One region of the Chryseobacterium sp. StRB126 genome, then DNA from elsewhere that is predicted to be linked to it. Evidence: riboswitches for the same ligand, from Rfam matches in the RefSeq annotation. Region 1 holds a riboswitch; each other region holds the start of a gene.
What was found. Region 1 has a riboswitch for S-adenosylmethionine ahead of CHSO_RS00895 (SusC/RagA family TonB-linked outer membrane protein). Riboswitches for the same ligand answer to the same signal wherever they lie in the genome.
Positions count from the first base shown of each region.

Region 1 (3,285 bases):
CACTTTTACCTCCAAAACTTACTAATAGAGAGGCTGCATCAGGCTCATAATAGTTAGGCAATGAAAAGCCTTGTCTGCTACCGGAAATGATCTGGTAATCATATTTATAAAATTCATGACCCCCCAATACATTAATATGGTGTTTTCCAAATCTCTTATCGTAAGTTAAAATATTACTGGTGGTATAAGAAAGGGTTCTGCTATTGGATTTTGATACAGAACCACCTGTCTCTTTTCCTTGGCCAAGAACCGGATTTGTATAATAATGTTCATTATAGCTAACTAAATCAACAGAAAAGCTTGATCTAAACTTCAGTTCCGGAAGGAATGTCAATTCTATAAACCCTTTTCCTGAAAAGTTATCAATCTTATTTTCATTTTTATCCAATGGTAAGCTTGCTGCCTGATTTTGATTCTGAAGTGCTGCAGTAGGTCTGTATTTTCCAAAATCATAAACCTTGTTTCCTTCAGCATCCAAGACATAAGAACCATCAGGATTTCTTTCATAATAAGGATAGAAAGACGGAACTACTCTTGCTGCCTGAATAATATTACTTGATTTAGAATCCGAAGAAGTTGGAGCCTGCTGAATACTGTTGGTATAACTTAAATTAACCCCAACATTCAGCCAGCTTTTAACCTCAGAATTAAGCTTTAATCTTGTATTATATCTTTTAAATCCCGATTCAATCGCCATTCCTTTATCATCCAGATATCCTAATGAAAAGAAATAGTTACTTTTTTCACTTCCCCCACTAATGTCCAGATCTACCTGATTTCTGGAAGCCACTCTCTGTAGAATATCTCTCCAGTCATCATTCCATAAAGCTTTTGCTCCAGGTAATAATTTTCCGTCAGTTCCTACAGGTTTTGGATAATTAGCTCCATAAGGATTAACTCCTAAATTAGAAATAATATTGTCTGTTGCCATTTGACCTGCCTGTTGCGCAGATATTGAACCTGATTGATATCCGTTTCTCATGGCTTCCCAATACAATTGGAAATACTGGTCTGTGTTAACCTTCTCGTAATCTTTTACTGCTCTGCCTGAGAATCCCTGACTGATATTTAGATTTACTCTGGCTTCCCCTTTTTTACCTGACTTTGTGGTAATGATAATAATACCGTTCGCTCCTCTTGAACCATATAAAGCACTTGCTGTAGCATCTTTCAGAACACTGATCGATTCTATATCGTTAGGGCTGATTGCATTGATATTTCCATCAAAAGGAATTCCATCCACAACATATAAAGGCTCACTGGAAGCACTTACCGAACCTACTCCTCTGATCCTGATCGTAGAAGTTGCCCCAGGCTGTCCTGAAGCACCAGTAACCTGAATTCCGGGTACCTGACCTTCCAATGCTTTCGTTACATTGGTGACAGGCCTGTAATTGATTTTATCGCTGGAAATAGTGGCCACTGAACCGGTATAGCTATTTCTTTTTGCCTTACCATAGGCAACCACAACTACTTCATCAATTTCCTTTTCTTTAAGTGTATCTTTTTTCGGTTTGGAATTCTGTGCACTTACACTTACAATTCCCAGGAAAAATACTGCAACTGGCGGAATCCAAACTTTAGAGTTAAATATATTTTTATTAATCATAATCAATTTTGTTTACCATATATTAAAATTTAGCCCTTTGCCGAAAAGTCAGCAAAGGGCATCGATAAATACGATAAACCAAATGCTTATTTTTCCTTTAAAGGCTGAATGTAACACCTTACACAATGCAGGTTGTTAAGATATCTTAGGGTCAGTTCCCTCCATCTTTCTTTATAAGCCGATCGAAATATGGTTGCAAAGCTATAAACTTTTAGTCTATAAAACAAGTAGACTTATCATTTTTTCATGATAATTTTTCTAAAATTAACATAAGTTTTTATTAAAAGCCATTACAAAAAGGGCTTTCATCAATTATCATTTTAACAAACATGACAAATATCATTATTAATAATTCAATAAAGAAAAGCAGTGAATTGACAGAAGTTTTTGATTTTTAATCGAAAAAACTTTTTAATTTTATAGAATGAAAGTTTTGATTATAAATGGACCTAACCTTAATCTCTTAGGTACCCGCGAACCTGAAATCTATGGAACTGTTTCTATGGAAACCTATCTGGACAACTTAAAATCTGAGTTTCGTGCTCATGAATTAAGTTATTACCAATCCAATATTGAAGGAGAGCTTATCAACAGGCTTCAACAGGATGATTTTGACGCAGTGGTGATTAACCCCGGAGCGTTCACCCATTACTCCTACGCTATCGCTGACTGTTTAAAGAACATCAGAAAACCTAAAGTAGAAGTTCATATCAGTAATATTTACAAAAGAGAAGAATTCAGACAAAAATCTGTTACTGCCGCCAATACCGATGCCGTTTTATCCGGTTTTGGAATGGAAGGATACAGATTAGCTATCCTTAGTTTAAAATAAATTCCTACAAATTTCACAGATGACACAAATTTTTCATTTGTGAAATTTGTGCTATCTGTGGGAAATACAAATAAAAAAGCCTCATCAATGATGAGGCTTTCTATTTATATAATATCTGATTAGATAGTTTGTTCCTGTAATTGAGGCCCGGAAGAGATCAATCTCTTACCTTCTTCAGTATTACAATACTGCTCAAAGTTCTTGATATATCTTGCAGCAAGATCTTTTGCTTTTTCTTCCCATTCTGAAGCATTTTCATACGTATCTCTAGGATCTAGGATCCCTTTAGAAACATTTGGAAGTTCAGCAGGAATTTCAAGGTTCATGATTGGAACCTGAACTCTAGGAGCGTTATCAATAGAACCATCAATGATTGCATCAATAATAGCTCTTGTATCTTTTAGAGAAATTCTCTTACCAGTACCATTCCAACCTGTGTTGACTAAATATGCTTTAGCTCCGTGTTCTTTCATTTTTCCGATCAATGTTTTAGAGTACATTGTTGGATGTAATGTAAGGAACGCTTCACCAAATGCCGGAGAGAAAGATGGCTGAGGCTCAGTAATTCCTCTTTCAGTTCCTGCTAATTTAGAGGTATATCCGCAAAGGAAATGGTATTGAGCCTGATCTTCATTCAGGATAGAAACCGGAGGAAGTACTCCGAATGCATCTGCTGAAAGATAAACGATCTTCTTCGCATGCCCAGCCTTAGATGGCAATACAATCTTATTGATATGATAGATTGGATAAGAAACTCTTGTATTTTCAGTGATAGATCCGTCAGTATAATCCGCTACTCCATCATGTACTACTACGTTTTCAAGAAGTGCATCTCTCTTGATTG
Region 1 covers NZ_AP014624.1:189,221-192,505, forward strand. The annotation lists gene CHSO_RS00895 (SusC/RagA family TonB-linked outer membrane protein) at 1-1,609, opposite strand, end outside; SAM riboswitch class I at 1,693-1,789, opposite strand; gene CHSO_RS00900 (type II 3-dehydroquinate dehydratase) at 2,034-2,441, shown strand; gene pckA (phosphoenolpyruvate carboxykinase (ATP)) at 2,561-3,285, opposite strand, start outside.

Region 2 (3,285 bases), 250 kb from region 1:
AATCAGAATACGATGGGCTATAAGGAAAACAGCAATTATGACCGTATGAATCATAATCTTCATGGATTTACCAGTATGAGAGCAGTAGGATATGGTGAAAGCCATGATGAAGAAAGGCTGATGTTTAAAAACCTGAGTTATGGTGCTGTCAATGGAGGGTATAGTGTAAAGAACCTGAATACGGCCTTAGAAAGAATGAAAACATTTGGAGCAACATTCTTTACCATTCCCGGTCCGAAAATGATCTGGCAGTTTGGAGAATTAGGTTATGAATTCAGTATCAACAGATGTGCAGATGGAAGCATTAACAACGGATGTAGAACTGATGAAAAACCGGTAGCTTTTACATTAGGATATGATACCGATGCCAACAGAAAGGCTGTTTATGATACATGGGCGAAGATTATTAATATCAGAAATACCAATCCTATATTCAAATCAAAAACCTATAGCATAGAATCAAACAATCTGGCCAATGATCCTGATGGATTAATTACAAGAATTTATGTATATGACAACACAATTAACGGAATGAAAAACGTGGTAGTTCTTGCCAATTACTCTACGGCAGCACAAAATGTGGTTCCTTATTTCCCATATGTTGGTCAGTGGAAAAATCTGATGGATGATACCATCTCAAATATTAGCTCTACAATAGCTCCCATTACGTTACAGCCTGGAGAATTCAGGATTTTTGGAAACTATGCCGGAGCTTTATCTGTTTCAGATGTAAACGCAGGAAATAAATTGTCTCTTCAGATTGCAGATAACCCTATCAAAAGTGGATCAGCAAAATTGATTTTTAATAAAGCTAAAAATGGAGAAATTATGATCTTCGATATGACGGGTAAAAAGCTGGATTCGTTTAAACTGGAAAAAGAAAATGGGACTTATGAGCTAAAGGTAAATTATCCACCGGGAACGTATCTGGTTCATTTGAAATCAGAAACCGGAATAGCTATTCAAAAGATGATTGTAAAATAAATACAAAGGCAAACTTGCAAATCAGCAAGTTTGCCTTTTTTTCTTCAAGGGAATGAGTCACTTTTTGCATATTTGAAAAATAAGTCTACCTTTGCACTAGATTTATCAAGAAAGGTGGAGGGATTTGGCCCAATGAAACCTTAGCAACCAACACAATTCCAGAAGTGTAAAGGTGCTAATTCCAACCCGGTGGGGGAGATAAGTGAAGTCAATATTTCTTATACGAATTCCATTTCTTGAAGTCTTGTATATCTGCAGCATGATCTGCGGAAGAATATTATTAATTGGCAAGAACAAAGATGAAAAAATTAAGTACAGCTGTATTATTACTGGGAACAATTTTAGTAGCTGCTCAGGAGCAGGAGGAAAAAGGAAAACAAATTGAAGACATCATCATCGTCGGAAACCGTAACGTTAAAAGAACAAAACTGGAGACTCCGGTGCCTGTAGATGTTATCAATATCGATAAAGTTCAAAGATCATCTCCGCAAATGACGGCTCAGGATCTTCTGAACTATGTTATTCCTTCATTCAATTCCGTAAGACAATCTGCTTCTGATGGAACAGAGCATATTGATCCTGTAACCCTAAGAGGAATGGGGCCGGATCAGGTTTTAGTATTGCTTAACGGGAAAAGAAGACATACCACTTCACTGGTTAATTATCAGAATACAGTAGGAAACGGATCTGTAGGAACAGATTTAAGTACCATTCCTGTTATTGCCATAGAAAAAATTGAAGTGTTAAGAGACGGTGCGGCAGCACAATATGGTTCTGATGCCATTGCGGGAGTCATTAATATTATTTTAAAAAAGAATGCAGGCGCTTCTGCAAGTTTAACCTATGGATTAAGTGGGAGAAATGATGGTGACACTTATCAGGCAGGCGTAAACTATGGAACTTCTTTGGGTAAAAATGACGGGTTCATCAATCTTTCATTACAGTTAAGCCACAGAGGAAAAACAACGAGAACTCAAAATCATAATCTTGATATTTTCGGGAATAATTTTGCGTATGAGTTTGCTGGTGATGCTGAAGCTATACAAGCTGCCAGAGATGCAGATGATGCGAAGATTAAAGAAAGAGGATTAACGAGAGATGACTTCAATTTCCAGATTGGAGATGCACAGATCAGACAAGGACAATTGTTTTTCAACTCAGAATATCCTTTGAATGATCATTTTAAATTCTATTCTTTTGGAGGTTTCAGTATTAAAGAAGGAAAAGGATATGGCTTCAGAAGACTCCCTAATGAAGACTTCAATATTGTGAAAGCAATTTATCCTAACGGTTTTCAGGCTGTTCTGAATTCTCAGATCTATGATATTTCCTATGCCGCAGGAGCGAAATATAATGTAAACGATTGGCTGATTGACCTTAGTAATACCTTTGGAAGCAATACCTTCAATTATAACGTAAGTAATACCAATAATGCCTCTCTGGGGATCAAATCACCAACCCGTTTTTATGCAGGAGCTCATAGCTTCTTGCAAAATACAGTGAATCTTGATGTTTCAAAAAAGATAAAGAACTTCAATATTGCATTCGGGGGTGAATTCAGATTTGAACAATACCAGATCAAAGCAGGAGATGAGGCTTCTTACACTCAATATGACGAGAATGGAAATGTTGCAACAAAAGGTTCTAAAGTGATAGGAGCAGGAGGCTCACAATCTTTCATAGGTTTTTCACCGGATAATGCCTTGAAAAAAGACAGGCATTCTACAGCTGTGTATGCAGATCTCTCCTATGATTTGGATAAAAAGCTGAATATTGATGCTGCTGCCAGATTTGAAAATTACTCGGATTTTGGAAGTACCCTGAACGGAAAACTAGCCGTAAGATATGAATTTGTAAAAAATTATGCAGTAAGAGCTGCCGTTGGAACGGGATTCAGAGCACCATCCCTTCAGCAACAGTACTTTAATAACTCTTTTGCCGATATTTCAACCTCAGGTTCCGGAATTGTAAGGAAAGGAATTTTTAATAACGATAGCCAGGCTGCCCAAGTTCTGGGATTTGATAAATTAAAGCAGGAAACATCCGTTAATGGCAGCGCAGGATTTACCTTACAGCCTGTTAAAGGTCTCTTTATTACGGTAGACGGATATATCATTAAAGTGAAAGACAGAATTGTCATTACCAGCAATATCTCAGATCCAAGATTGTCTGATCCTAAAGTAGTAGGAGAAGGAAATGCAGTGGAAAGCGGCAGGTTCTTTGCTAATGCCGTTGATACCGAAACAAAAGGAGTAGATGTAGTAGTTTCCTATGACTGGAAGCTGGCTGGCGGAAATTTAA
Region 2 covers NZ_AP014624.1:5,443,439-5,446,723, reverse strand. The annotation lists gene CHSO_RS24535 (alpha-amylase family glycosyl hydrolase) at 1-984, shown strand, start outside; SAM riboswitch class I at 1,084-1,189, shown strand; gene CHSO_RS24530 (TonB-dependent receptor plug domain-containing protein) at 1,284-3,285, shown strand, end outside.
Region 2: it holds a riboswitch for S-adenosylmethionine, as region 1 does, so the genes downstream of both, CHSO_RS24530 (TonB-dependent receptor plug domain-containing protein) here and CHSO_RS00895 (SusC/RagA family TonB-linked outer membrane protein) in region 1, are expected to answer to the same signal.

Region 3 (3,285 bases), 180 kb from region 1:
AATGAAAAGCAAGATCCCATGTTGCATACCACGGGTATTCCCATTTATCAGGCATGGAAATAATGTCTTTATTATGGAGGTGGTTCCATTCTGTATTTCTTACATAATTATGAAAGTTTCTTGGTGCTTCGAAGTTCGGATCTCCTTTCAGCCATTTTCCAATATTATAATGATAGAATTGTTTATTCCAAAGAAGTCCTGCAAAAGCCTGTCTTTGAACATTTCTTTCATCTTCATTGGAAGTGTCGTTTTGAACATCACTATAAAATTCCTCTGCTTCAGCCTGTCTGGTATCAAAAATCTCATCAAAATTGTCAAAAGGCTCATCACTTTCATGAGGACACAACCTGAATTCAAAAATCTGGGATTGCCCAGCTTCAATGAGTTCATCAATTAAGAAAGAAGCTTTAGTTCCTCTTTTCTCAGGATTTATGGTGTTATCGCGGTAAATGATATAGTTATTGATTCCATCTTTGAAATAAGTATTTTCTGCCTGAGGAGCCCCATACAACTTGGGGGTATTGGTTTCATTTTCACAGAATACACTCTTAGCATTTCTGTTTCTAGAGTAAAACTTTTTGATGGAAATACTGTCGTGCCCAATATTGATACTTCCGTCATGCGAAGCATTCATTTCTCCTTTATAGGTATTGTAACCCCATTTCCAGTTATTTCTGAACCATGTAGTAGGAGCCACAACAATAGGTGCATCAGACTGACTCCGGTTACAAACGGTTACTCTTACGAGAATATCATTGTGATCGGCTTTACAGTATTCAATAAAAATATCAAAATAGGCATCGTTATCAAAAATTCCCGTATCAAAGATCTCATACTCCGGTTCCTGTTTGCTGCGGCTTCCATTTACGGCAACAAGCTCATCATAAGGGAATTCATTGATTGGATATTTGTAAACCATTTTCATATAACTATGAGTAGGCGTATTATCCAGATAGTAGAAAATCTCCTTGATATCTTCACCATGGTTTCCCTGTGGATTACTCAACCCAAAGAAACGTTCCTTAACAATTTTATCTTTTTTATTCCAGAACGAAAGGGCAAAGCAGAACAGTTGCTTTACATCAGAAATTCCTGCAATACCTTCTTCACCCCAGCGATAAGTATAGCTTTCTGCATTATTATGATTGGTGTAGTTCCACGCATTTCCGTCCGGGCTATAATCTTCCCGTACATTTCCCCATTGCCGGTTGCTTACATAAGGTCCCCAGTTTTTCCATTTGGTATCTTGTAATCTTTCTTTTTCGGCGATCATATTTCATCATTTTTCAATACGAAGTTAGTTTTTTTGTAAAATAATTCCAATTCCTTTTATCTGAAGAATAATTAATATAGGCTTGTAATACTTGTGTTTAAGGGCTTTTTTTAATATTAAATTAATTTTTTTTTGATTTTAAAAGAAAAGAACTACCTTTGCACCATTCGTTCATTCAAATATTGAAAATGTTATCAAGAAAGGTTGAGGGATTAGACCCTATGAAACCTTAGCAACCCTTTGCGCAAGCAAAGAAGGTGCTACGTTCTACCAAAGTAATTTTGGACAGATAACTTACTGAAGTTCTTTTCAGCCATTTCCTGTGGCATTTTCAATTGTATTAAAATTTAATAGAATTGAAAACAGAACTAAACTATATTAATCTTTCGTATCAAACCAATTCCCAAAAGGAATACAGTATCTCGTTGAGCTATGAGCTTTTCGGGAAAGATCTGTTTACAGCCCCTATCATTTTAATCAATCATGCCCTTACTGGAAATTCAAACGTATCTGGTGAAAAAGGCTGGTGGAAACAATTAGTGGGAGAAGATCAGGTGGTTGATACCAATAAGTACACGGTTTTGTGTTTCAATATTCCCGGAAACGGATACGATCATTTTTTAATTGAAAACTATGAAGACTTCACCCCTTCAGAGATTGCGAGTATATTTCTGAAAGGATTAGAAGCTTTACATATTACAAACCTATACGCCATTATTGGAGGCTCCCTTGGAGGAGGAATTGCATGGGAAATGTTAGCAAAACAACCCAAGCTTGCAGAAATTTTCATTCCCATTGCCTGTGATTATAGAACTCACGATTGGCTTCATGCACAATGTCTGGTTCAGAAATTTTTATTGAATGATAAAGATGAGCCATTACAAAAAGCAAGAATTCATGCTATGTTATGCTATAGAACTCCGGAATCACTTAACAACAGATTTCAAAATAAATACAATCAGGAAAAACAACGCTTAGAATCGGAAGATTGGCTGGTTTATCACGGTAATGCATTAAACGAAAGGTTTAGTTTACAAGCCTACAAGCTGATGAATCATTTGCTGATGAATATAAATACTGAAGAAAAAGCTCTGGAGCGCATAGAAGCACGAATGCACATGATCTCCGTAGATACAGATTTATTCTTCCCGGCTTCTGAAATCCGAATGTGTTTTGAAAAGCTGAAAAAGAAAAAGGAGAATGTTTCTTATCACGAGATCCAATCTATACACGGGCATGATGCCTTCCTAATGGAATATCAACAATTAAATAATATCATAAAAAACATTTTATAGAGTCATGAAAAATGCTAACGAAATAAAATTTTTAAAGAACAGATCAATTGTCAAATTTGAAGGAGAAGATTTCTTAGGAGAAATCGGAATTGACGGACGAATTTTTAAAGCGCTTACTTTAGCGCGTATCAGTGTTGGAGTAATCTCTCAGCAAGCCATAGAAAACGGAATTTCTATTTTGGTTCACGAAAATGATGCTGAAAAAGCAGTAGCTTGCCTTATTGATGAATTTGAAGGAGAAAGAAAATCAGGAAAAGTATCCCAAATATATAGTATTAATAATGTTTCTGTTATTGGTTTTGTAGCAGAAGATTCCAATAAAGTTTTTGCAGAGTTGGCGAGAAACAATGTTTTTCCATTGCTTTTAAACAAAGTTGCCGGTGAGAACAGAGTAAACATCGTAGTTACTTCTTCACAGGACGAAAAAACAAAAAATATCATAGAATCTGAGATCTTCAAAAAGCCGAAGACTGTTCATCTGGCTATCATTGGTCATGGAAATGTGGGGAAAACATTAATCGAGCAGGTTTTAGAATCTTCGGAAGAAATTAAAAGACGTAAAAAAATAGATCTTAAAGTTGTTGCTGTAGCCAATTCAAAGAAAATAGCATTCAATAAAAAAGGTTTTGATACCAACTGGTCTGATGAGGTTCTAACAGCAGAGCAGCCATCCAATGTAGAGGAGCTAATTAACTTTTCCAATGAAAACCAATTGGA
Region 3 covers NZ_AP014624.1:13,055-16,339, reverse strand. The annotation lists gene CHSO_RS00060 (MGH1-like glycoside hydrolase domain-containing protein) at 1-1,273, opposite strand, end outside; SAM riboswitch class I at 1,462-1,569, shown strand; gene CHSO_RS00055 (alpha/beta fold hydrolase) at 1,630-2,568, shown strand; gene CHSO_RS00050 (ACT domain-containing protein) at 2,573-3,285, shown strand, end outside.
Region 3: it holds a riboswitch for S-adenosylmethionine, as region 1 does, so the genes downstream of both, CHSO_RS00055 (alpha/beta fold hydrolase) here and CHSO_RS00895 (SusC/RagA family TonB-linked outer membrane protein) in region 1, are expected to answer to the same signal.